Regions from separate parts of the Alteristakelama amylovorans genome, predicted to be linked through region 1. Evidence: predicted binding sites of a transcription regulator. Region 1 holds the regulator's gene; the other holds the start of a gene.
The links. The regulator LexA, encoded in region 1, represses DNA repair genes until DNA is damaged. The targets are predictions, from matches to a motif close to GTTCCNCNCTTGTTCT.

Region 1 (12,212 bases):
AAGGGGCTTGCCAACGCCCTGCTCGACTGCTGGATCGCGGCGGCATGAACACGCTCGACAAGATCCTCGGCGTAAAGCGCGACGAGGTGGCGGCCCGCAAGGCCGCAACCCCGCTCTCCGCGCTGTCCGAACGCGCGTTCGCGCAAACACCGCCGCGTGGTTTCCGCGCCGCGCTCGATGCCAAAGCCGCGACCGGCTACGGCCTGATCGCGGAGATCAAGAAGGCCAGCCCGTCCAAGGGCCTGATCCGCGCCGATTTCGACCCCGCCGCACATGCCCGCGCCTACGCGGCGGGTGGTGCCGCCTGCCTCTCCGTCCTCACCGATGCCGAGTTCTTTCAGGGGCATGAGGATTATCTCATCGCTGCCCGCGCCACCTGCAACCTGCCCGTCCTGCGCAAGGATTTCATGGTCGATCCATGGCAGGTGATCGAGGCGCGCAGCATTGGGGCCGACGCGATCCTCATCATCGTCGCCGCGCTCGACGACACCCAGATGGCGGAGATCGAGGACGCCGCCATCGGCCTCGGCATGGACGTACTCGTCGAGGTCCATGACGCAGACGAGCTCGACCGCGCCCTCGCGCTCAAATCCCGCCTGATCGGAGTCAACAACCGCAACCTCAAGGACTTCAGCGTCTCGTTCGACCGCACCTATGAACTGGTCGGCAGCGCGCCCGCCGGTTGCACCTTCGTCGCCGAATCCGGCCTCACCACCCGCGCCGATCTCGACGCGATGGCCAAACACGGCGTCCGTTGTTTCCTGATCGGCGAGGCGCTGATGCGGCAGCAGGATGTCGAGGCCGCAACGTGGGCGATGATCGGGTGACCGACCTCACCCATCTCGACGAAACCGGGGCCGCGCGCATGGTCGATGTCGGCGCCAAGGCGGAGACGCAGCGTCAGGCCATCGCCACCGGCCGCATCGCCATGTCGCCGGAAGCCGCCAGCGCGATCCGCGACGGGCTGGTCAAGAAAGGCGACGTTCTCGCCGTCGCGCGCGTCGCCGGCATCATGGCGGCGAAGAAGACCGCCGACCTCATCCCGCTGTGCCACCCGCTCGCGCTGACCAAAATCACGCTCGACCTGACTCCCGACACAACCGGCGTCACCGCCACCGCCACCGTCGCGCTGACCGGGCGCACCGGCGTTGAGATGGAGGCGCTCACCGCCGTCTCGGTTGCGCTGCTCACAGTCTACGACATGGCGAAAGCGCTCGACAAAGCCATGACGATCACCGGCATCCGCCTGCTGGAAAAGACCGGCGGCAAGTCCGGCGCCTGGACCGCCTGAACGATGCACCGCGCGACACCCCTCACCGGCCTCGCGCTTGCCCTGTTCCATGCAACGCCCGCCGCCGCCACCTGGACCATCGTCGCCGTCGATCCAAAGACCGGCGAGGTGGGCAGTGCAGGTGCCTCGTGCACGCCGTTCGTGGCGGGGGTCGTTCGCCTCGTGCCCGCTCGCGGCGCGATCGTCGCCCAGGCCGCGAGCAACATGCAGGCCAAGGCGGATGGCGCCGCGATGATCGCCGACGGCAAGGACGCCGCCACGGTCGTCGCCGCGATCAGCGACCGTCGCTACGACACCAGCGCGCCGGAACAGCAATATGGCGTCGTAACCCTTGCGGCGAACGGCCGGCCCTCCGCCGCCGCCTTTACCGGTGGCGAGACCGCCGAGGTGCGCGGCCACCTGACCGCCCGCGGTGTCGCCGTTCAGGGCAACATGCTCGTCAGCCGGGCCGTCCTGACCGCGACCCTCGCCGCCTGGCGCGCCGCCGAACGACGTGGTTTGCGGATGGCCGAACGCCTCCTTCTCGCACTCGAGGCGGGCTCGCGCGCAGGCGGTGATGCACGGTGTGGCGTCAAGACCGCGCAATCCGCCTATCTGGGCGTGGCGAAGCCCGACGATGCGCCGGATCGCCTCAGCCTGCGCATCGTGGTGTCGACAGCGCGCGAGGATTCCACGAACCCCGTCAGCGAAGTGCGCCGTCGCTTCGACAAGGGTGGTTAATCCTGCCTCCACCGCAAAAGCTTAACGATTGTTGACACCTGCAACCCCATTGTTCCCCAACATCTGGGGGCAAAATGACCAATCCGGCACGTTCGGCGATCTTTTCGCTTTCAACCGATCTCGACTCCCCCTCCCCCCCGGGCGCGGCTGACGAAGCCGCGCCCGCGCTGCTTCGGTTGGCCGATGGCGACCAGGATTGCTTCGTCCATCGCATCACCTCCACCACCGCGACGCTCACCGTCACCGGCCCCGTCGACCACAATGCGCGAGCGACGATCGAGCTCCCCTTCGGCCTCAGCGCAGAGGGCGCAATCACCGGTCACGATCCCGCCGCGCTTGCATTTCGCTTCGACACGCCGGTCGATGTCGTCGGCGCACTCGCCCGTTGTCTCGCCGCGCAGACCGCCGATCAGCGCCAGATGCCGCGTATCGAATTGCGTCAGCGGCTGTGCGTCCGCCATTCGGGCCAAGTCGACTTCGCCTGGACCCGCAACCTTTCCCCTGCCGGCATCGGGGTCGAAACCCGCGCCGCGCTCACCCCCGGCGAGCTGGTCGAGATCACGCTCGACGGGCTGCGCCCGATCCAGGGCGAAGTCCGCTGGATCGAACGCGGTCAGGCCGGCATCGCCTTTGGCGAGGAAATGGGCTGGCAGTTGCTCATGCCATGGCTGCGCAAGATCGCCACCGGCCGCCCGACGCCCGCCGCCGAATCCACCCCCTCGACGCTCGGCGCGGTCAAGAATGCGTTGCGCCTCGACATCGCCACCCATGTCCGTTCGGGCGTCAGCTGGTGGAATGCCCAGCTCAACACGCTCAGCAGCGGTCTGGTCGAGTTCGAGAGCGCGACCGAATTCACGCCGCTGTCGTCGCTGTGGCTCTCGCTCCCGGAAATCGGCGGCTGGCCGATCCGCGTGCTCGAATGCCATGGCGCCCGGCACGTCGCCGAATTCCGCGTGCCGCTGCGCCCGCACGAAATGGCCCTGCTGGCGGAGACGACGCGGGGGCGGTGAGACGCCAGAACCAGTAGCGTCGGCCCTTTCGCTTCGGCATGATGCACCCGCATACCCGGGGGCCGCCATGTCATTGAATGAGTTTATCCTTGCTTTCATCGGCGTCATCATCGGGCTTGGCGTAGCCGATCTGCTGACCAGCTTTCACAAGCTGCTGCGCGCAGGATCGCGCGTGAAATGGGATTGGCTGACGCTCTTCTACGCGGTGCTGATGCTCTATTCGATGATCGTTTTCTGGTGGTGGCAATTCGGCTATCCCGGTGCGGGTCGGACGCTGACCACCGCGGACTTTCTGCCGAAATTTGTGTTCCTCGCGATCAGTTTCCTGATGGTCGCCGCTGCGTTGCCCGACGATCTGCCGGAGGAAGGCGTGATCGACATGCGCGCCTTCTACCTCGCGTCGCTGCGCCATCGCTGGGGTTTGACCGCCGCCAGCCTCATAATGTCGAGCGGCACAAGCGCCTATTATATCGTGGGGGCGGCTCGCTGGGACCGATTGCCGGGGCAGGCATTGGTGCTGGGCAGCGTCATCCTGGCGTTGCTCGCAACCCGGATTCGCTCGATCTGGTTTCAGGTGCTGGCAATCGGGTGGATTTTTGGCGTGACAAGTTGGTTCAACATGTTCCGTCCGATCGGCCCCTGATACGATGCCCCCCCTCCTCTCCGTCGCCGAAGCCCAGCGCCGCCTCCTTGCGCTCGCCCGACCCGTGGCGACCGAACGTGTCGCCCTGCGCAATGCCGCCAGCCGCTGGGCCGCCACGCCCGTCACCGCGCTGCGCACCCAACCCGAACTGCCGCTCTCCGCGATGGACGGCTATGCGATCCGCTTCGCCGATATGCCCGGCCCGTGGCAGGTGATCGGCGAGAGCGCCGCCGGTCGTCCCTTCGCCGCGTCCATCGCCGCGCATCAGGCAGTCCGTATCTTCACCGGAGCCGCGCTCCCGCCCGATGCCGACACGGTGCTGGTGCAGGAAGAAGCGCTGCGCGATGCCAATCTGCTGATCCTGAACGGCGAAGGTCCGGACCATGCCGGTCGCAACGTCCGCCCGGCGGGTCTCGACTTCACGCAAACCGAAACCCTGATCGAACCCGGCGATCGCCTCACCCCCGCGCGCATCGCACTCGCCGCCATTGCCGGACACGCAAGACTACCCGTCCGCCGCCGCGTCCGCATCGCCATTGCCGCCACCGGCGACGAACTCCGCCCGCATGGCGAGCCGCTCGCCCCCGGCCAACTCCATGAGAGCAACGGCGTCATGCTTGCCGCGCTGCTTGCCGACCTGCCGGTCGAGATTATCGACCTCGGCATCCTGCCCGACCGCCACGAAGCGCTTGCCTCCGCCTTTGCCGCCGTCACCGCCGACATCCTGGTCACCACCGGTGGCGCATCGGTCGGCGATCATGATCTGGTCCGTCCCGCACTCGAAGCCGCCCGGACCCAAATCGACTTCTGGCGCATCGCGCTGCGCCCCGGCAAGCCGATGATGGCCGGACGCATGCGCGATACCGTGGTCCTGGGCCTGCCCGGCAACCCCGTTTCGGCGTTTGTCACCGCATTTGTGTTCGTACGCCCGCTGGTCGCACACCTCTCGGGTGCAGCGGACCCGCTGCCCCGAACCACCCGCGCGATTCTCGGTGAGCCGCTTCCGGCCAACGGCCCGCGCGCCGATTATCTGCGCGCCGCCCACCGCGACGGTTGCGTCGTCGCGGCGGCGATCCAGGAAAGCTCGATGCTCCGTACCTTGGCCCGCGCCGACTGCCTGATCGTCCGCGCGCCCCACGCCCCGGCGGCGGTTTCAGGCGACTCGGTGGAAATCCTGCATCTCGCTTGACACAAGCGAAGAACAAGGCGTAAACGTTCCGCGTCTGTTCTGGAACAAGGGAACGTCCGATGCTTACCCGCAAGCAGCATGAGCTGATCTGCTTCATCGCCGATCGTCTGAACGACAGCGGCGTGTCCCCCTCGTTCGAGGAGATGAAGGAGGCGCTCGACCTCAAGTCGAAGTCCGGCGTCCACCGCCTGATCTCGGCATTGGAGGAACGCGGCTTCCTCCGCCGCTTGCCCAACCGCGCCCGCGCGCTCGAAGTGCTGAAGATGCCCGAGCGTGCCGATGCGAAGAAGGCGGCACCGACATTGGTGGCAAAGGACAATGTCGTGGCGCTGACCCGTCCGGCTGCGCGGCCCGCCAACGACGTGATCGAAATCCCGCTCCACGGCCGCATCGCCGCCGGTGTGCCGATCGAGGCGATGGAGGGATCGACCATGCTCCCGGTCCCCGCCGCGTTGCTCGGATCGGGCGAACATTATGCGCTCGAAGTCGCCGGTGACTCGATGGTCGAGGCCGGGATTTTCGACGGCGATTATGCCCTCATCCGCCGTCAGGAAACAGCCCGCGACGGTGAGATCGTCGTGGCGCTGATCGAGGATAGCGAAGCGACGCTCAAATATTTCCGCAACGAAGGCAGCATGGTGAGGCTCGACCCCGCCAACCGCGCCTACGACCCCCAGCGCTATCGCCCCGATCAGGTGCGTGTGCAGGGCAAGCTCGCCGGATTGCTGCGCCGCTATTGATCTTCTTAGCCCCTCCCCTTCAGGGGAGGGGTTGGGGTGGGGCCTGTCAGCACAGGCCCACGTCAGCGAAGTGTCTAGGAGACCCAAATGACCATCGCCGGTGGCTGTCACTGCGGCGCGATCCGCTACCAACTTACCGGTGAACCGCTCCACGGCGGTCAGGCGCTGTGCCATTGTTCCGATTGCCGCCGCGCATCGGGCGCGCCGATGGTCGGCTGGGCGATGTATCCCGAGGATGCGCTGACCGTCACCCAGGGCAGCCCGCGCGAATATGCCTCGTCCGACCATGGCCGCCGCTGGTTCTGCGAAACCTGCGGCACCGGCCTCATCTACCGCAACGACCAGAATCTCCCGGGCCTTGTCGACATCCAGGCCGCGACCCTCGACGACCCCGACACAGTGGCCGCGGTCGCCCATATCCAGACCGCCGAACGTGTCGGCTGGATGAAGAACGCGCACGATCTGCCCGAGTTTTCGCGCTTTCCGGGAATGGAATGACCGCCGCCACAAGTGCGGAAGTCATATCATTCTATAACGTGACGACATCACTGATTTTCTCGTCACCCCGAGCTTGACCCGGGGTCCCGCTTTTTCGACCGGTCGCCATTAGCGGGACCCCGGGTCAAGCCCGGGGTGACGGTCGTTAGTTCAAGCTGAAGTCATCATGCTTCAGCTGCGGAGCGCGGCCTGCGTCGTCTCTACTGTGGACGATCCCAGCAGGGCGGGTTCGCGCAGCCATAGATGCCGTCCTCCCCGCCAACGCGCGGTGTCTTGCGCTGGGCATCCTCCCGCGCCTTTGCGTCGCGCCGGTCCTGCTCCTCGCGGGCACGCGCGTTTCCGCCGGATCCGCCGCCGCCATCGTCGCCGCCCCCGGCGCTGGGCGCATAGCCGTCTCTACCCGACACGCCTGAACTCGAACTCGAACTCGACGACGCGACCGCCGCGACAACGACAAGCCCGACCAGCGCCGCGATCGCCGCACCCTGACCCGGTGTGCGCAGCCCCCGGCACCCGATCAGCGTGTCCTGAAACTCGATGCAGGAGAATTTTCCGTCGGCCACCCGCACCCGCACATGCCCGCGCGCGCCGCCGACATAGGAAAAATCGGCATTGAGCTGATAGATCGAGGTGCTGAGCGTCGTGACCCGCGCGTTGCGAATGCTTCCGCGTGCATATTCATTGATCGCCCAGCCGCGCGAATCCGCTGCCACCAGTTGATCGAGATACTGGTTGATCCGGCCCCAATCGGGCGCCGCCGGGCGGGCGACGGTCCGCGCCGCCACAGTCGGAACCGGCGCAGCGGGAACGGTCCGCGTCGGTGCCGCCGCCCATCGCTGTTGCCATACGGGCCGAACCGCAAGCCGCGCGGTCTGGTTCATCCGCCGATATCCCGCGCTCGCGTCCAGATAGACGATGTTCACCGGCGCGCCCGAATAATATTGCGACACCTCTGTATCGAAATCGCGGAACGTGTCGGATCGCGTGAAATAGCGGTCCTCCACCGCGATGACGATATCGCCGCGTTGAAGCCCGGTGAACGGACTATTCCGCGCATCCCTCACCTTGAACCCTGCGACCCCGTCGCCGTAGCGATAGACGGCGGTCTCGAAATCGGCACCGATCGAGCCGATGTCGTCATCATCGGCAGTCGTCACCTGTGGCGACGCCAGCACCGGCAATGAAACCACCGGCATGGCCAGTAACGACGCCGCTGCAAGCAGATGCGAAATCCCGCGCATTTCCATACCCCCAAGAATCACGCCGCGATCGCCCCATTTCGACTTCACAAAGATTCCGCTCCATTGGAAATATAGCAACGATTTATTTGCGCGGCGCAGAACGGCAACCGCGTCTCACCGCTCTCGCTTCGTCACCGGCTTCGGCGGCATCACCCTCTCCGGCGTCAGCCACGGATGCGCCGCCCCCGCCCGCCGCACCGTCCGGACCTCCGGCGTCGCCGATAACGTGATCGCCACCCCGCCGGTTTCCTGCAAAAACAGCCGGTCCAGCTTCAGCCATTTCGGCACGCACCCCGGTGGCAATCGCCGGTCCGCCACCACGATATCGGCGGAGCGACACACGTCCATCATCTCGCGCCACGGCACCAGATATCCGCTGCGGGTCGCCGCGATCCGCCAGCGCCGCCCGTCGCGCTCGACCTCGATCACGCACAGATCCGGGCTGCATTTCACGCCGTCCTGCTCCGACAAGGGCGGCAGTTCGGCGTCCACGCCGCCATTCTCGCTCATCATCGAACGCACATAGTCACCCGCCCGATCCCGCAGCAGCGCCACATTGCCGCCCCCCGTGCGCAGCGCCAGATGCCGCCCGTCCCCCGTCACCAGCAAGTCCGGCATCGGCGTCGTCAGCGCCCACACCGCTCCAACCAGCATCGGCGCAAACCCCAGCAGCCGCACTCGGGTCTTCCACAAGGCAAACCAGATCCCGCCCGCCACCATCAGCGCATAGGCACCCCCGGGCATCCCCGGCAGCATCGCCAGCGCCCCTGGCGCGTTCGCGGCGGTATGGGCGATCCACAGCAACAGCTTCAGCCCTTGCTCCGCCGCCCACCAGAATGGCGCACCCAGCCCCACCGCATCGAACGCCAGTCCCGCCGCCTCGAACGGCATCACGACAAACGTCGTCAGCGGAATCGCCACGATGTTCGCCAGCGCCCCGTACAGCCCCGATTTGTGGAAATGATACAATGCGATCGGCGTCAGCGCGATCTCGACGACCAAGCCGGTCAGCAGCAGCGACGCCACCCCACGCCCAAACCGCCGCCCGAACCTCTCCTCACGCCGCTCAAACCAACCGCGTACCGTGCGGCTCTCGTACAAGGCAACGATCGCCGTCACCGCTGCGAAACTCATCTGAAAACTCGGCCCCATCAGCGCCTCGGGCCATAGCAGCAATACCACCAGCGCGCCGAACGCAACCAGCCTGAGCGTGATCGCCTCGCGCCCCAGCATCATCGCCGCCAGCACCAGCAATGCGGCGATGCACGACCGCACCGTCGGCACCTCTGCCCCCGTCAGCAGCGTATAGCCAACCGCCGTTACTCCCGCCACGCCCGCCGCGATCACCGGCAACGGCCAGCGCAACGCCAGCGTCGGGCTGAGCGCCAGCAGCCGCAGCACCAGCAACATCGTCGCCCCGACCACCGCCGTCACATGCAACCCGCTGACCGAAAGCAGATGCGCGAGCCCCGACCGCCGCAATGCCTCCGCATCTTCCTCGGATATCGCCCCGCGATCCCCCGTCACCAGTGACGCCGCAATGCCGCCAGCACTCCCTTCGACCCGCGACTGGACATGCGCCGTCAACCGCTCGCGCAGCCCGCTTTTCGCCTGACCCGGCGACACGATCTCGACGGGCGCAAACCCTCGCCCCGTTGCCCCCAGTCCATCGAACCACGCCACCCGCTCGAAATCATACGCGCCCGGCACAGCGGGTGGCGCGGGCGGCATCAGCCGCGCCCGCAACTTCACCAATGCCCCACGTGTCAAACCCTCGGGCACATCCCTCATCGCCAGATTGACCCGCACCAATCGCGGCAATCCCGCCCCTGCATCGGGCGCAATCCGCACGCGCATCAGTTCGCGCGCGGGCAACGGCTCGACCCGTTCGACCTTGCCGTGAAATTCCACGATCGCCGCTCGTTCCAGCACCGGTGCCGCAATCCGCTCCGCCCGCCACCACACCAAAGCACAGCCGATCGCCACCAGACCCGCCGCCAGTGTCACCACCCGCGCTGCGCGTCTGCCATCGCTTACCGCAATCCCGGCGACCGCCAGCGCCAGCCCGCCCAGCACCACCGCACCCCAGCGGCTGGCATCGGGCAGCGCGAACCATAGGCCGATGCCCACGCCGAGCATCACCGGTACCCACAGCACCAGCTGCCCGCGTTCTGCTTCCAGCCAGCGCTCAAGCCGCTCGCCGACGCGCCAGCGCCCCGCGATTTGAAGCAGGCTGAACCCCGTGCTACGGGCGCTCGCGGCGGTACTGGCCATCACGCATCAGCTTGGGAGTAAGCGCGGTTGAGCGCAACATCTGAACCCGGAACCGGGTCCATCGTCACGCGCTTCGCCCCGTCGCCGACGGGGTTTCTGCACATTGGCGGTGCGCGCACCGCCTTGTTCAACTGGCTGTTCGCCCGTCACCATGGCGGCCAGTTCCTGCTGCGGATCGAGGATACCGATCGCGCTCGCTCTACCGAACCGGCAATTGCCGCGATTCTCGACGGCATGCGCTGGCTCGGCCTCGATTGGGATGGCGACGAAGTCTATCAGTTCGCCCGCGCCGATCGCCATGCCGAGGTCGCGCGCGCGATGCTCGCCAGCGGCCACGCCTATCGCTGCTGGATGAGCCAGGACGAGATCGCCGCCCAGCGCGCCGAGGCACAGGCCGCGAAAACCCCCTATCGCATCCGCAGCCCGTGGCGCGACCGCACCGACGGCCCGCTCGACCAGCCGCACGTCGTCCGCATCCGCGCCGAACGCGACGGCGCCACGACGATCATCGACAAGGTCCAGGGCGAGGTTACCGTCCAGAATGCCGAGCTGGACGATATGGTCCTGCTCCGTTCGGACGGCACGCCGACCTATATGCTCGCAGTCGTCGTGGACGATCACGACATGGGCGTCACCCACGTCATTCGCGGGGACGACCACCTCAACAACGCCTTTCGCCAGCTCACGATCATTCGTGCGATGCAGTGGCCGGAGCCGATCTACGCGCACATCCCGCTGATCCACGGTGCGGACGGATCGAAACTGTCGAAGCGCCACGGCGCACTTGGCGTCGATTCCTACCGCGACGAACTCGGCGTGCTACCCGAAGCGCTGTTCAACCACCTTCTCCGCCTCGGCTGGGGGCATGGCGATGACGAGTTTATCAGCCGCGAACAGGCAATCGAGTGGTTCGGGCTGGAGGGTGTCGGCAAAAGCGCGTCGCGCTTCGACCTGAAGAAGCTCGACAACATCAACGGCCATTACATCCGCGCCGCCGACGATACGCGACTCGCGGACCTCGCCGCCCCGTTTCTGCCCTCCCCACCCACGCCCGAACAGCGCGAACTTCTGCAACGCAGCATGCCCGCACTCAAGCCACGCGCCGCGAATTTGCGAGAGATTGCCGAGGGCGCAGCCTTTCTGTTTCGCACGCGCCCACTGGAAATGGACGCGGACGCAGCAACTCTGCTAGAGGGCGATGCGAAGGCTATCCTTCATTCCGTTCACGTCGCACTTGACGCGCTCGCGGACTGGAATACGGAGACGCTCGAAGCGGCGGTACGCCAGGTGGCGGAGACGGCCGGGGTCAAATTGGGGGTGGTCGCACAACCGCTCCGCGCGGCGCTCACCGGGCGCCGCACGTCCCCCGGCATCTACGACGTCCTCGCCCTGTTGGGGCGTGAGGAAAGCCTGGGCCGGATCGGCGATCAGATGACGGCCCCTGCCGGTTCCGGCGCTGCGGGCTGAAGCAAAAGGAAGACGAATATGACCGACTCCACCCTCCCGATCGGCGATAAAACCTATCCGGTACGTCAGGGTAGCGTCGGTCCGGAAGTCGTCGATATCCGCAAATTCTATGCGCAGTCGGGCATGTTCACTTACGACCCCGGCTTCACCTCGACCGCATCGTGCGAGAGCGGCCTGACCTATATCGATGGCGATCAGGGCATCCTGCTGCATCGCGGCTATCCGATCGACCAGCTCGCCGAGAAGTCGAGCTTCATGGAGGTCGCGTACCTGCTGCTGAACGGCGAACTGCCCAGCAGCCAGGAATTCGAGAAGTTCAACTACACGATCAGCCGCCACACCATGCTGCACGAGCAGTTGGCGACCTTCTACCGCGGTTTCCGCCGCGATGCGCACCCGATGGCGATCATGTGCGGCGTCGTCGGCGCGCTTTCGGCCTTCTACCACGACTCGACCGACATCTCTGACCCGCATCAGCGCATGGTCGCCAGCCACCGGCTGATCGCCAAGATGCCGACGATCGCGGCGATGGCGTATAAATATTCGGTTGGTCAGCCGTTCCTCTATCCCGACAACAACCTGTCCTACACCGGCAATTTCCTGCGCATGACGTTCGGCGTGCCGGCCGAGGATTATGTCGTCGATCCGGTGATCGAATCAGCGATGGACAAGATCTTCATCCTCCATGCCGACCATGAACAGAACGCCTCGACCTCGACCGTGCGGCTTGCCGGTTCGTCGGGCGCCAATCCGTTCGCGTGCATCGCCGCCGGCATCGCCTGTCTGTGGGGTCCGGCGCATGGCGGCGCCAACGAAGCCGCGCTCAACATGCTTCGCGAGATCGGCCGGCCCGAGCGCATCCCCGAGTACATCGCCCGCGCCAAGAACAAGGACGATCCGTTCCGCCTGATGGGCTTCGGCCATCGCGTATATAAGAATTTCGACCCGCGCGCGAAGGTGCTCAGCCAGGCGGCGACCGAAGTCCTCGACAAGCTCGGCATCAGCGACCCCGTCCTCGACACCGCACGCGAATTGGAACGGATCGCGCTCAGCGACCCCTATTTCATCGACAAGAAACTCTACCCGAACGTCGATTTCTACTCCGGCGTGATCCTGTCGGCGATCGGCTTCCCGACGAC
Region 2 (12,212 bases), 560 kb from region 1:
CCGGTCCGCACCCATGCCCAACAGATACGACCCGAAGATATTGAACAGCCCGACCAGCGCCAGCGCCGTCGCGCCGATGCTTAGGCCCAGCCCCATGTCCGACAGATAGGCCGGGAAATGCGTCGCCAGAAACGCGATGTGAAATCCGCAGACGAAGAAGCCGGCGTTGAGCAGCCAGAATCCGCGATGCGCCGCGGCCTCGCCAAGCGCCTCGCGCATCGACTGCGCAGGTCCTGCGGCCACCGCGGCCTGCGGCTTGCCCGCTACGCCGACTGCCAGCACCAGCATCACCGCCACGATCCCGGCCAACGCGATCAGTGCCATCCGCCAGCCCAGTTCGGCGATGAACAGCTGCCCCACCGGCACCAGCAGAAATTGCCCCAGCGATCCGCCCGCCGTGACGATGCCGAACGCCATCCCGCGTTTTGCCTCCGGCACCACCCGCCCGACCGCGCCCAGCACGGTGACGAACGTCGTCGCCGACATCGACATGCCCACCAGCAGCCCGAACGACACATAGAGCCCGAAAGCGCCCGCCGCGAACGATGCGCCGATCAGCCCGGCGACATAGAGGACCGTCCCTGCTGCCACGATCCGCCCCGCGCCATATTTGTCACCCAGCGCGCCGACGAATGGCTGTGCGAACCCGAACAACAAATTCTGCATCGCCAGCGCCAGCCCGAACTCGCTCCGTCCTATGCCCAGATCGGTGCTCATATCGGGCAGGAACAGACCGAACGACTGCCGCACGCCCATCGCAATCGTGACGATCGCGGCGGCCGCGAAGATGACAATCGAAGCGCGCTTCACGGGCGTAATTCCTCCATACGGGCAAGCAGAGTGTGGAGCGTTTCCAAATCACCGCCCATGCGCGCATGAACGCTCGCCTGCGCTTTTTCCCACAGCGGCGTGGCTCGCTTGATCGCGGCCTTGCCCGTATCACTCAGCCGAACGATGCGCGCGCGGGCATCGGTGCCGCTTCCCGACACCACAAATCCCAGATCTTCGAGTGGACGCAGCAGCCGGTTGAGCGTGGAGCGATCATAACAGGCCGCCTCGCCAAGTCCCGTCAAAGACGTTGCGCCAATTCGATCAAGCGTCCGCAGAATGGCAAATTGGGTCGTGCTGAGACCCGCGGGTAAAAGCGCTTCGTCGTAAAGCGTCGCCGCCACTCGCGTCGCACGGCGAAGGCGTGAACAAGTGCAAGAGGCAGGTGTCATAAAGCGTGCATATACACGCTTATCGATAAGTCGCAACCCGTGCCTCATAGCGATTGTTCTTTATTTGTTCTATCGTTGCGCCTAGCCTGTGACATGGCCAAGACTCGCTCAGTTCGCGGCGCCACCAACAACACCGACAGCACGCGCTTCAATGTACCGCAGCGCGAAGCCGATGGCGATTGGCTGGACGAGCGCGAAACAATTGACGGCGACCTGCCTCCATTGCGCACCACCGTCACGGTCGAAAAACCCCGCACGATCCTGACCCGCAACCAGTCCCCGGACATCGCCTTCGACCGCTCGGTAAATCCTTATCGCGGGTGCGAGCATGGCTGCATCTACTGCTTTGCCCGGCCCAGCCACGCCTATCTCGACCTCTCCCCCGGCCTCGATTTCGAGACGCGCCTGTTCGCCAAGCGCGACGCCCCGGTCCTTCTGCGCCAAGCCCTCTCAAAACGCGGCTATAGCTGCCAGCCGATTGCGTTCGGTACCAACACCGACCCCTATCAACCGATCGAACGCGAATGGCGGATCACGCGCGGCTGTATCGAGGTGCTGGCCGCGTGCGACCACCCGATCACAATCACCACCAAGTCCGACCGCGTCACCCGCGACATCGATCTGCTTGGGCCCATGGCGGCGAAGGGCCTTGCCGCCGTGATGATCTCGGTCACCTCGCTCGACCCGAAAATCGCCATGACCGTCGAGCCCCGCGCGCCGCATCCCGAACGCCGCCTTGCCGCCGTCGCCAAATTGCGCGCGGCGGGCATCCCGACCTATGTCTCGCTCTCCCCCGTCATCCCCGCGATCACCGATCACGAGCTGGAACACATCATGCAACGCGCGGCGGAGGCAGGGGCTATGGGCGCATTCTTCCTGCCTGTCCGATTGCCTCACGAGGTTGCGCCGCTGTTCCGCGCCTGGCTCGACACCCACTTCCCCGATCGCGCGGCAAAGGTGATGGCGACGATCCAGTCGATCCGTGGCGGCCGGGACAATGATCCCAACTTCCACACGCGCTTTCGCGGACAGGGACCCTGGGCGGACCTGCTTCACACGCGCTTCAAGATCGCGGCGAAGCGTTACGGCCTCGACAGCGCCTATATTCCACTGCGCCGCGATCTGTTCCGCCCGCCTGCCGGGCCGCAGGGCGAGTTGTTTTAGAACCCGATCCGCCCACCCCCGCACGGCTTCGCCGCGACCTCGTCCCGCAGCCGCTCAACGATCCACGCGGCATCACCCCCGCTAAAGCGCAGCTGCCGCTTTACCACCGCGAAATCCCCCGGCGTCAGCCCGGCAATTTCCGCCAGCCCCGCCGGTGCCGTCATGCCAAAGAACCGCTCGAACGCCCGCACCGCCCGCGTCGGCGACAGCGCGCCAAGGTCGAGCTTGAACACGAACCGCCGCAACGCCGCCGGATCGAGTCGCCCGGCATGATTGGTCGCGGCCACGAACGGCAACGGATGCCGATCGAGCCAGGTCAGCAATTCGTTCACCTGCGTCACTTCCCAGCTCGCCTTCGCGGTGCTGCGATCGAACAGGATCGAATCCGCCTCGTCGAACAACAGCACGCCCTCGCGCCGCTCCGCCTCACGAAAGGCGTCGGCGATATTCTCCTCGGTCCCGCCCACCCATTTAGACAACAGGTCGGACGCGCGCTTGACGATCAGCGGCCGGTCGAGCGTGCGCGCCAGATGCCCCGCCAGCCCGGTTTTGCCAGTCCCCGGCGGTCCGGTCAGCAACAGCGAAACGTCCGCCGCCGCCCCCGACGCGGTGATCGCGGCGAACAGCGCCGGAATATCGCGGTCGGCCTCGAACAGGTCGAGATCGATTGGGTCTTCCTGCGCCCGCACTGGCTCTCCGCGACGCAGCGCCCCGACCAGCGACGCCGCCACCCGTGCGACATCCTCGCCGCCTTCGCCCAACCGTCCCGCGCGCGCCGCCACCCGCATGACACTCGCCGTCTCCGACGCGACACCCGCAAGCGAGCGCACCGATTCCGGGATCGCGACACCCTCTTCGCCCGCAATCCGGTCGATCATCGCCGCCGCCGCCCGCGCCGACGGCGGGTCGAGCCGCAATACGAAGCTCATTCGCCGCAGGATCGCCGGATCGATATTGCCGACCGCATTGGTGGTCCAGATCACCGGCACGGGGTTGGTTTCGATCATGCGGTTGACCCACAATTTCGACCCCTGCCGCCCTTTCATCCAGTCGCCGTCGGACGGTCCGGCATCGCCGATCATGTCTTCCATCTCGTCAAACAACAGCGCCGCCTGGCCACGCGTGGCCAGCATCCGTTGCGCCAGCCGCAGTGCGGTCACGCGATCCCAGCGGGTCGGTTCGTCGCCATCCTCATCCGCCTCGCCGACGCTGTAGAGCGCCGCAGCCGCATCGCCCGCCAGCGTCCGCGCAAGCTCGGTCTTGCCGGTTCCGGGCGGCCCGTGAATCAGGATATTGACCCCTTCCGCCCGCCCCGCGACAGCGCCGCGCAGCAATCGGACGAGGAATCCCAGATCGTCCTGCTGCCCGCCGAAATCGCCCAGCGCGATCCGCGCCTGCTGACGCGGACCGACCACGATCTCCAGCAATTCGTCGCCCGAACTGCCAGGGCGATCGAGCAACCGCTCCAGCGTCCAGCCGATCTCGATCTCGACACCGCCGCCGCGCCGGTCGTGCAGCCGGACCAGGCCCAGCCGCACCGGCTGGCACCGCCGAATCGCATGCGGATCGACGCCCGCAATCTCCGCCAGCATCGCCGCCAGATCGCGCTCCTGATCGAGCAACAGCCGCGACAGGCCGCGCGCGCGCGGACAACGCTCCATCGCGACCGCCGCTATCAGCACGCGCGCGTCCACTTTGCCCAGGCACAGTGCCTCGGCCAGCCGCGCCGTAACCTCAAGCGGGCGCGACTCCACATCTGCCCGCTCATCGACGACCGCCATCGCGGCGCGCAGCTCGCGCCAGTTCAGCCGCTCGGCACGCTTGCCCAGCAGCCATTTCGCATTTGGCCGCGCCCAACCGAGCACGGCCTTCGCCAATGGCGAGGTGCCGGGCGTGTCCCGGCCGATCCGCAGCAATATCGCGCGGACCACATCATGTTCGTCCAACATACCCATCCCTGCCCGCCGGACGGCACGCAGATGCATGCAGTGGTGCGGGACTTGTCCAATTTGTTCTGGGATTTTCGCGGAGGTGCCTTCACCCGCCGCAGCGCTTGGGCAGGCGCTTTACGGAAGGGTGCTGACGGTCCCGGGGTTCATCCCCAACAGGAAATAACGGTCCAGCAATTCACGTCTCCAATGGCTCCGGGCTTGGCCGCGAGCGGCTGGCCGATTAGCCGAATCGTTCCGCTTGCGCAAGACCGGCACATTGCGAACCCATCCAGCATCGGCGATGACAGAATAAAGCGGAACACTGCGACACGATCAACCTTCTGGTGGCGGCAGGTCGCGGTCTATGGTGTCCTGCTCGCGCTCGGCACGGCGCTGTTGCAATTGCTCGACTATCGCTGGCTGGCGCGGGCGCATTCGACCGAACTCTACCTGCTGATCGTCGCCGGAGCGTTTCTCGCGCTTGGATTGGTCATCGGCGCGCGGGTGCTGGGATCGTCTCCCCTCGCCCGGTCTGCGCGTAATCCCGCCGCTCAAGCCACGCTCGGCATCAGTGAGCGTGAGATGGCCGTGCTCCGCGAGATCGCCGCGGGCCACAGCAACAAGCAGATCGCCCGCAACCTCGGCATCTCGCCCAACACCGTCAAAACCCATATCGCCCGGCTGTTCGAGAAACTGGGCGCCAGCCGTCGCACCGACGCGCTCGCCCGTGCCCGCGAGCTTGGTCTGATCGGGTGATTTTCCAGAAATCACCTTTTTGGGCGATTGCCGACCTTCGATCCCACCGCTCTGTTCACCGCATCGATCAACAGGGGAAATCGCATGCTTAGAACCATTTTGACCTACGGCCTGATTGCAGGCGTCGTCGTCGGCACGCCGCTGTTCCTGATGGGCACGCTGATGGCCGACAACCCGCCGACGGGCGCGATCGGCATGGCGATTGGCTATCTGACGATGCTGATCGCGCTCAGCGCCGTGTTCGTCGGGGTGAAAAGGTGGCGGGATCACGAACTGGGCGGGGTAATCCGCTTCCTGCCCGCCTTCGGACTTGGCCTAGCCATCTCGGTCGTCGCGGGCTTGGTCTATGTGCTGGTGTGGGAGGGTGTTCTCGCGGTCAATAGTGGCAACTTCATCGCCGACATGAGCGCACGGATGATCGAGGAGCGCCGCGTCGCCGGGGCCAGCGCTGCCGACCTCGCCGCGCTTCAGGCGCAGATGGCGAGCATGCAGACGCTCTACGCCAACCCGTTCGCCCGCCTCGCCATTACTTTCAGCGAGATTTTTCCGGTTGGTCTGCTGGTCTCGCTGCTCTCCGCAGCGCTCCTTCGCAACCCGCGCTTTCTGCGGCTCCCGATCAACGCTGACGACACTTCATCAGAGGCTGAATCCGTGTCCCGAACGCCTCCACCCCCTCGATGAAGTCGTCGAACGTCAACAACACGCCGCCCGTGTTCGGCACCTCCGACATCTCGTCCAGCATCCGCGCAACGCTCTCATAGCTGCCGACCAGCGTCCCCATATTGATGTTCACCGCCCCCTCCGGCGCGGCGAGCTGGCGGACATTGGTGGTGGCATTATGCTTGTCCGCCGCGCCCTGATCTTTGAGCCACGCGATCGCGTCGATATCGACGCCATCATTATACGATTTCCACTTCGCCATCGCCGCTTCGTCGGTCTCGTCGGCGATAATCATGACCAGCACGAAAACCTTCACGTCGCGGCCCGTCTTGGCGGTCGCCTCGGCCAGCCGTTCGTTGTTGAAGGCGAACGCGGTCGGCGTATTCACGCCCTTGCCCAGGCAAAAGGCATAGTCGGCCCATTTTGCGGAGAAGGCGAGCCCCTCGTCCGACGATCCCGCACAGATGATCTTCATGTCGCCTCCGGGCTTCGGACGGACGAGGCAATCGTCCATCTCGTAATAATCGCCCTTGAAGTCGCTTCGCCCGGTTTCCCACAGTTCACGCAAGATGCCCGCATATTCGTCCAGCATCTTGTAACGATTCCGGAAATGCTCGTCGCCGGGCCACAATCCCATCTGGCTATATTCGGGCCGCTGCCATCCCGTGATGAGGTTCAGCCCGAAGCGGCCATGACTGATCGAATCGATCGTATTGCACATTCGCGCGGCAAAGGCGGGCGGAATGACCAGCGTGGGACAGGTGGCATAGATCTTGATCTTCTCGGTCACCGCGGCCAGCCCCGCCATCAGCGTGAAGCTTTCCAGCCCGTACTCCCAGAACTCGGTCTTGCCCCCGAAACCGCGCAGCTTGATCATCGACAACAGGAAATCGAGGCCGTGCTTTTCGGCACTCTGGGCGATCTGTTTATTGAGATCGAACGACGGCATGTACTGCGGCGCGTTCTCGCTGATGAGCCAGCCATTGTTGTTGATGGGGACAAAAACGCCGACTTCCATGGCCTTAGCTCCTCAGAAATTCGAGAATGATGCGGTTGAACAGCGCGGGATCGGTAACGTTACAGGCATGACCGCCCCGCGGCATATTTTCGAGCGAGCACGAACCCAGTTCGTGGTGCAACCGGCCACCCGCCGACGCCGGGACCAGCATGTCATCGGCGGCGACCAGCACCAGTACACGGTCCCCCAACTCGGAAAGTTTCCCCCGCGCGTCGAATCCGGCGAGTGCGGCAATCCGCTTCTCCATCGTTTCGCGGCCCGGAAACGCCGCGATCTGGTGAGGCAGTTCGGCATCGAGTTCGGCGCTGTTCGCGCTGATCCAGTCGGCGGGATAGAGAAAGATCGGCTGTGCGCGCAGAAAAGCCTCCACACCCGAATGCCGCAACAGGTTCAACCGCGCCTCGAAACAGCGCAGAAAATGCGGGTCCGCGCTCGCCCACCCATTGACCACCACGAGCTTGTCGAGCCGTTCCGGAGCCTTGATTCCCAGCGCCAGCCCCGCGACGCCACCTGCGGCATGTCCGACGATGCCGGCGCGATCCCAGCCCAGCGCATCCATCAGGCCAAGCATATCGTCTGCGAGGTCGTCGACGGTGACCGCATCCGGCAACGCCCGGTCGCTGCGCCCGGTCCCGCGATGATCGTACGCCAGCACGCAATGCCCAGCGGCCAGCGCTTCCAGATTGAGCTGCCAATAGCTCGCCGACCCACCCAGCCCCGACGACAGAATCAGGGGCGGCCCGTCCGACGGACCATGAAGCTCAAAATAGATTCCCGCCGCATGCGGCAAAACGCGATCTCCCCCCAGCGAGAGGCGAGCATAAGAGAGCGTACGTTGTTGTCCAGTTGCACCCGGTTATCATGGGGCATGAGCAATCAAGTGCATGCAGCGATCGAGGCTCTGCTCGACGCCATCGAAGCGGACAATAAAGACCGCATCGAATATGAACCCGCAGTCACGCGCGCGGCGACGCGTGACGTGCTAGGTGCGATCGCATGGCTCTATGGTGCGCGAAACGGATCGGCGGCGAGCATCTACGCCGCCGATTCGCTTCAGAACGCGACCAAGGCGATCACATGGTAGTCAGCCGATATGCGCGATCGATGCAATCTCGATCAGGCAATCGGCCTTGACCAGATCGGTCTTGATGCAAAACCGCGCAGGTTTCGCGCCGGGGAAATACTCGGCATAGACGATGTTGAACGCGGCATAATCGGCATAGTCCTTCAGGAAGATATGGTTCATCGCCACATCCTCCAGCGTCGCCCCGCCCGCCTCCAGCGTCGTCTTGATCACCTCCAGCACGTGCCGCGTCTGGGCCGCCGCGTCACCGACATGCAGCACCACCCCGCCTTCGCCCAGCGCGAGCACGCCGGACACGTAAACGGTGTTACCCGCCTTGGATCCTGCCGAATAGGGCGCGATCGGCGTCGGGAATTGCGGCGGGTTGATCGGCTCGAAGGGCATTATTTACTCCTGTGGACGCTGGCCGAAACTGCCGCAGAAATCGGCAGTCGTCGAAACCCAGCCAAAGAATTTCTCGATATTATAGACGCTCGCCGCCTGCATTTCTGGCGGCCCCAGATGGTGCGTCGCATCCTCCAGCATCACCCCGAAATATTCCAGGTGAAATCCGTCGCGCAGCGTGCTCTCGACACAGACATTGGTGGCGATGCCGACGAATATGATCGTCCGAATGCCGCGCGATCGCAGCACGCTGTCCAGTTGCGAGTTGAAGAAGGCGGAATAGCGCGTCTTGCCGATGACGATGTCCTGCGGCTGCGGTTTCAGCGCATCGACCAGATCATAATCCCACCCGCCGCGCGCGAGCAACTTACCCGCCAGATCCGGCCGCTTGCGCATCGTCTTCAGCGCGTTGGACTTGTGCCAGTTCGGCGACCCCGGCCCGCCTGCCTCGACATAATCGGCGTCCCAGCCATTTTGCAGATACACGACCTGCACGCCCGCGCCGCGCGCCGTATCCAGCACCTGCGCGATCTTGCCGATCACCCCCGCCGCGCCCGAAATGTCGAACCCCGCCTGATCCACATAACCGCCGGACGAGGCATAGGCATTCTGCATATCGATGACGACGACGGCCGTTTCGGCAGGATCGATCCGCAACGCCTCGGGCCGCGCGCTCAGCGTCACCCCCGGTCCATTCGTCGCCGCACCGATATTCAGGGGTTCGCGTTGCTCCATGCCCGCGAAGGTGAACCATTCACCGCATCCAGCGCAAGTGCCGCAAGCCTCTGTTTACCAGTCGGGCTTATATCAGCGCTTTGGGGGCGACCGGCTCAAAGGACGCTCATGGACATCACGACCCACTTCGATAACGATCATCGCAGCAGCCGCAGCCGCCATATCTGGGGCTTTGGCGCGCTGATCGCCGCAGTGCTTCTGCTCGCGGCGATGACCGCGAACGCGATCTGGACCGCCAACGCCCGCAAATCGGCACAGCGATGGCAAATGCACACGCTGGAAGTACTGCTGACCGCCGAACAGGTGCGTTCGGCGACCAACAAGGCGTTGCGCGGCGAGCGCGGCTATCTGTTGACCAATGACGAACGGTTCCTGGAGCCGTTGCGGCAGGGCCGCGTCGAGGCGCCCCGCGCCGCCGCGAAATTGCGCGCACTGACCGCCGACAACCCACTTCAGCAGCGCGACGTTGCCCGGCTGACGCAGCAACTCCCGCCCTATCTGCGACTGCTCGAACGCGCCACCGCTCTGGCGCGACAAGGGCGGCAGAGCGACGCAATTGCCATCGTAAGATCGGGGACCGGACGGCGCGAGATCGAAGCGATCCTTGCCATCCTCAACCGCATCGAGGCCGAGGAGCGCCGTCTGCTCGACGTACGCACCGCCGCCAATGACCGCTCGGCCTGGGCCAGCGAGCTTGCCGATTATGCGCTGGCGACGCTGGCATTGCTGTTCCTGCTGGGTGTGGGCGCCGCCGGATATGGCGCGTCGAAGGCACGCATGCGGACGATTTTGGCCGAGGCTGCCCTGCGCCGTGCTGCGACGATAGACGATCTGACCGGCCTCCTCAATCGGCGCGCTTTTCTCGCCGCGCTTGATGTCGAGATTGCCCGTGCGACGCGCAGCGGCGGATCGATGGCGGTGGCGTTGATCGACCTGGACCATTTCAAGCGGATCAACGACCGCTTCGGCCATCAGGGCGGCGACGAAACGCTCCGGAAATTCGCCGAAATCGCGACTCAGACCATGCGCAACACCGACGCGATGGGGCGGATCGGGGGCGAGGAATTCGCGCTGCTGATGCCCGATACCGACCAAATCCAGTCGGGGATCGCCGGTGAACGCCTACGTGAAGCGATCGCCCGCCGCCATTTCATCCTGCCGAGCGGCGGCATTGCCCCGGTTACGATCAGCGTTGGCGTCGCGCACTTCAAACCGGGCGAAACCGCCGAACAGTTGCTTCAGCGCGCGGACGAGGCGTTGTACGAAGCCAAGGACAGCGGTCGCAATATGACCCGGCTTGCCGCTTAAGCCGCCGCGAGTTTGAAGTCCTTGAACTGCTCGCGCAGCGCGGTCTTCAGCAGCTTGCCCGTTGCGGTATGCGGCAATGAATCGACGAACACGATCTCATCGGGCAGCCACCATTTCGCAACCTGCGTCGCCAGATGCGCCCGGATCGCCTCGACCGTCACGTCGCTATCCGGCTTGCGCACCACGACCAGCAACGGCCGCTCGTCCCAGCGCGGATGATAGATGCCGATCGCCGCCGCCTCGGCCACGCCCGCGCACCCGACTGCCGCATTCTCCAGATCGACCGAGCTGATCCATTCGCCGCCGGACTTGATGACGTCCTTTGCCCGGTCGGTGATCTGCATGATGCCATCGGGGTGCAGCACCGCCACGTCGCCGGTATCGAACCAGCCGTCGTCAGTAAGACAAGGGCCGCCCTCGTCCTTGAAATACTGCTTGATGATCCACGGTCCCTTGACCTGCAAATTGCCTGAACTGGTGCCGTCACGGGGCAATATATTCCCCTCCGGGTCGACCACGCGCAGTTGCACACCGAACGGAGCTCGGCCCTGATAGACGGTCTGGTCGATCTGCTGCTCGAACGACATATCGTCCCAGTTCCACGGCGGCGCCCCCATCGTGCCGATCGGCGACGTTTCGGTCATGCCCCAGGCATGGTTGACGCGTACGCCCATCTTCATGATCCGCTCGATCATCGCGCGCGGGGCAGCCGATCCGCCGATGGTGACGACCTTCAGGTGCCGGGGCGCATCGCCGGTCGCATCCATATGCTGGAACATGGCGAACCACACGGTCGGCACGCCTGCGGTGTGCGTCACCTTCTCACGGTTCATCAGTTCGCACAGTATCTTGCCCTCGTTGATCGCGGACATGACCAGCTTCGCGCCCACCATCGGCGCGGCAAAGGGCATGCCCCAGCCGACAGCGTGGAACATCGGGACCACGGGAAGCGCCACCGTCTGCGTCGACATGTCGAACACCGCCGGCTGAATTTCCGCCATTGCGTGGATCACCGACGAGCGGTGGCTGTACAGCACCCCCTTCGGATTGCCGGTCGTGCCGCTGGTGTAGCAGAGCATGCACGGCTCGCGCTCGTCGCCCTCGACCCAGCGATAATCGCCATCCTCCGCGCCGATCACCGCCTCGAAACTGTCCGCGCCGTCGCCGTCAAAGACGATATAATGCTCGATCGTCGTCCATTGCGATTTCAGACGGTCCACGATCGGCTGGAACATCTTGTCATACAGCAGCACGCGATCCTCGGCATGGTTGCCGATATAGGCGAGCTGATCGTCGAACAGCCGCGGGTTGATCGTGTGGATCACGCCGCCCATCCCGATCGCGCCATACCAGGCGACCAGATGACGGCTGTGGTTCATCGCCAGCGTCGCCACGCGATCACCGGGCCTCAGCCCCATCCGTTCCAGCGCCTGCGCCAGCCTGCGGGCATCGCGCGCGATCCCGGCCCAGTCGGTGCGCGTCTCGCTGCCATCGGCCCAGCGGCTGACGATCTCACGCTGCCCGTGCTCGCGCTCGGCATGCTCGATCAGTCGCGGCACCCGAAGCTCGAAATCCTGCATCGCGCCCAGCATCATACTCTCCTGAATCTCGCGGCTAACCCGCGTTTTGCGCCATCCTGCGGATTCGATGGGGCGGATGCAAGGGGGCGGCTAACTCGCCAGCGCCAGCCTCGGCTGTTCGGTGGGTTTCAGCTCGGCGCGCACGATCCCCGCAAGCGCCTCGATCCGCGTCGCCAGTTCTCCGTCCAGCCGAAAATTGCGGCCCAGCACCAGTTCGGCCTCGCCACCGTCGGGCAGGGGCGCGTCGAGGATCACCTCGCACCGCCCGCCGCGTGCGTCGTCCAGCAATCGTGCGACGTCGGGCAACACCCCCGCCGCCTCCACCGCCAGCCGCAATGTCAGCCGCACGTCCTTGGCCATGGTCTCGAACGG

Region 2: a site for LexA is predicted at 1,276-1,291, ahead of U1702_RS05845 (PA0069 family radical SAM protein). Genes of this name have one in related genera too.

What each region holds. Positions count from the first base shown of each region.
Region 1 is NZ_JAXOJT010000001.1:1,743,024-1,755,235, forward strand. Features, by position in the region: gene trpD (anthranilate phosphoribosyltransferase) at 1-48, shown strand, start outside; gene trpC (indole-3-glycerol phosphate synthase TrpC) at 45-827, shown strand; gene moaC (cyclic pyranopterin monophosphate synthase MoaC) at 824-1,291, shown strand; gene U1702_RS08705 (DUF1028 domain-containing protein) at 1,295-2,011, shown strand; gene U1702_RS08710 (PilZ domain-containing protein) at 2,086-3,021, shown strand; gene U1702_RS08715 (hypothetical protein) at 3,089-3,664, shown strand; gene U1702_RS08720 (molybdopterin molybdotransferase MoeA) at 3,669-4,853, shown strand; gene lexA (transcriptional repressor LexA) at 4,913-5,593, shown strand; gene U1702_RS08730 (GFA family protein) at 5,681-6,091, shown strand; gene U1702_RS08735 (hypothetical protein) at 6,292-7,332, opposite strand; gene U1702_RS08740 (ComEC/Rec2 family competence protein) at 7,447-9,606, opposite strand; gene gltX (glutamate--tRNA ligase) at 9,634-11,073, shown strand; gene gltA (citrate synthase) at 11,092-12,212, shown strand, end outside.
Region 2 is NZ_JAXOJT010000001.1:1,185,481-1,197,692, forward strand. Features, by position in the region: gene U1702_RS05835 (MFS transporter) at 1-810, opposite strand, end outside; gene U1702_RS05840 (MarR family winged helix-turn-helix transcriptional regulator) at 807-1,172, opposite strand; gene U1702_RS05845 (PA0069 family radical SAM protein) at 1,314-2,384, shown strand; gene U1702_RS05850 (AAA family ATPase) at 2,381-4,333, opposite strand; gene U1702_RS05855 (helix-turn-helix transcriptional regulator) at 4,535-5,071, shown strand; gene U1702_RS05860 (DUF4199 domain-containing protein) at 5,156-5,752, shown strand; gene rutA (pyrimidine utilization protein A) at 5,688-6,749, opposite strand; gene rutD (pyrimidine utilization protein D) at 6,754-7,539, opposite strand; gene U1702_RS05875 (hypothetical protein) at 7,618-7,833, shown strand; gene rutC (pyrimidine utilization protein C) at 7,834-8,217, opposite strand; gene rutB (pyrimidine utilization protein B) at 8,221-8,952, opposite strand; gene U1702_RS05890 (GGDEF domain-containing protein) at 9,061-10,260, shown strand; gene U1702_RS05895 (long-chain fatty acid--CoA ligase) at 10,257-11,852, opposite strand; gene dnaE (DNA polymerase III subunit alpha) at 11,931-12,212, opposite strand, start outside.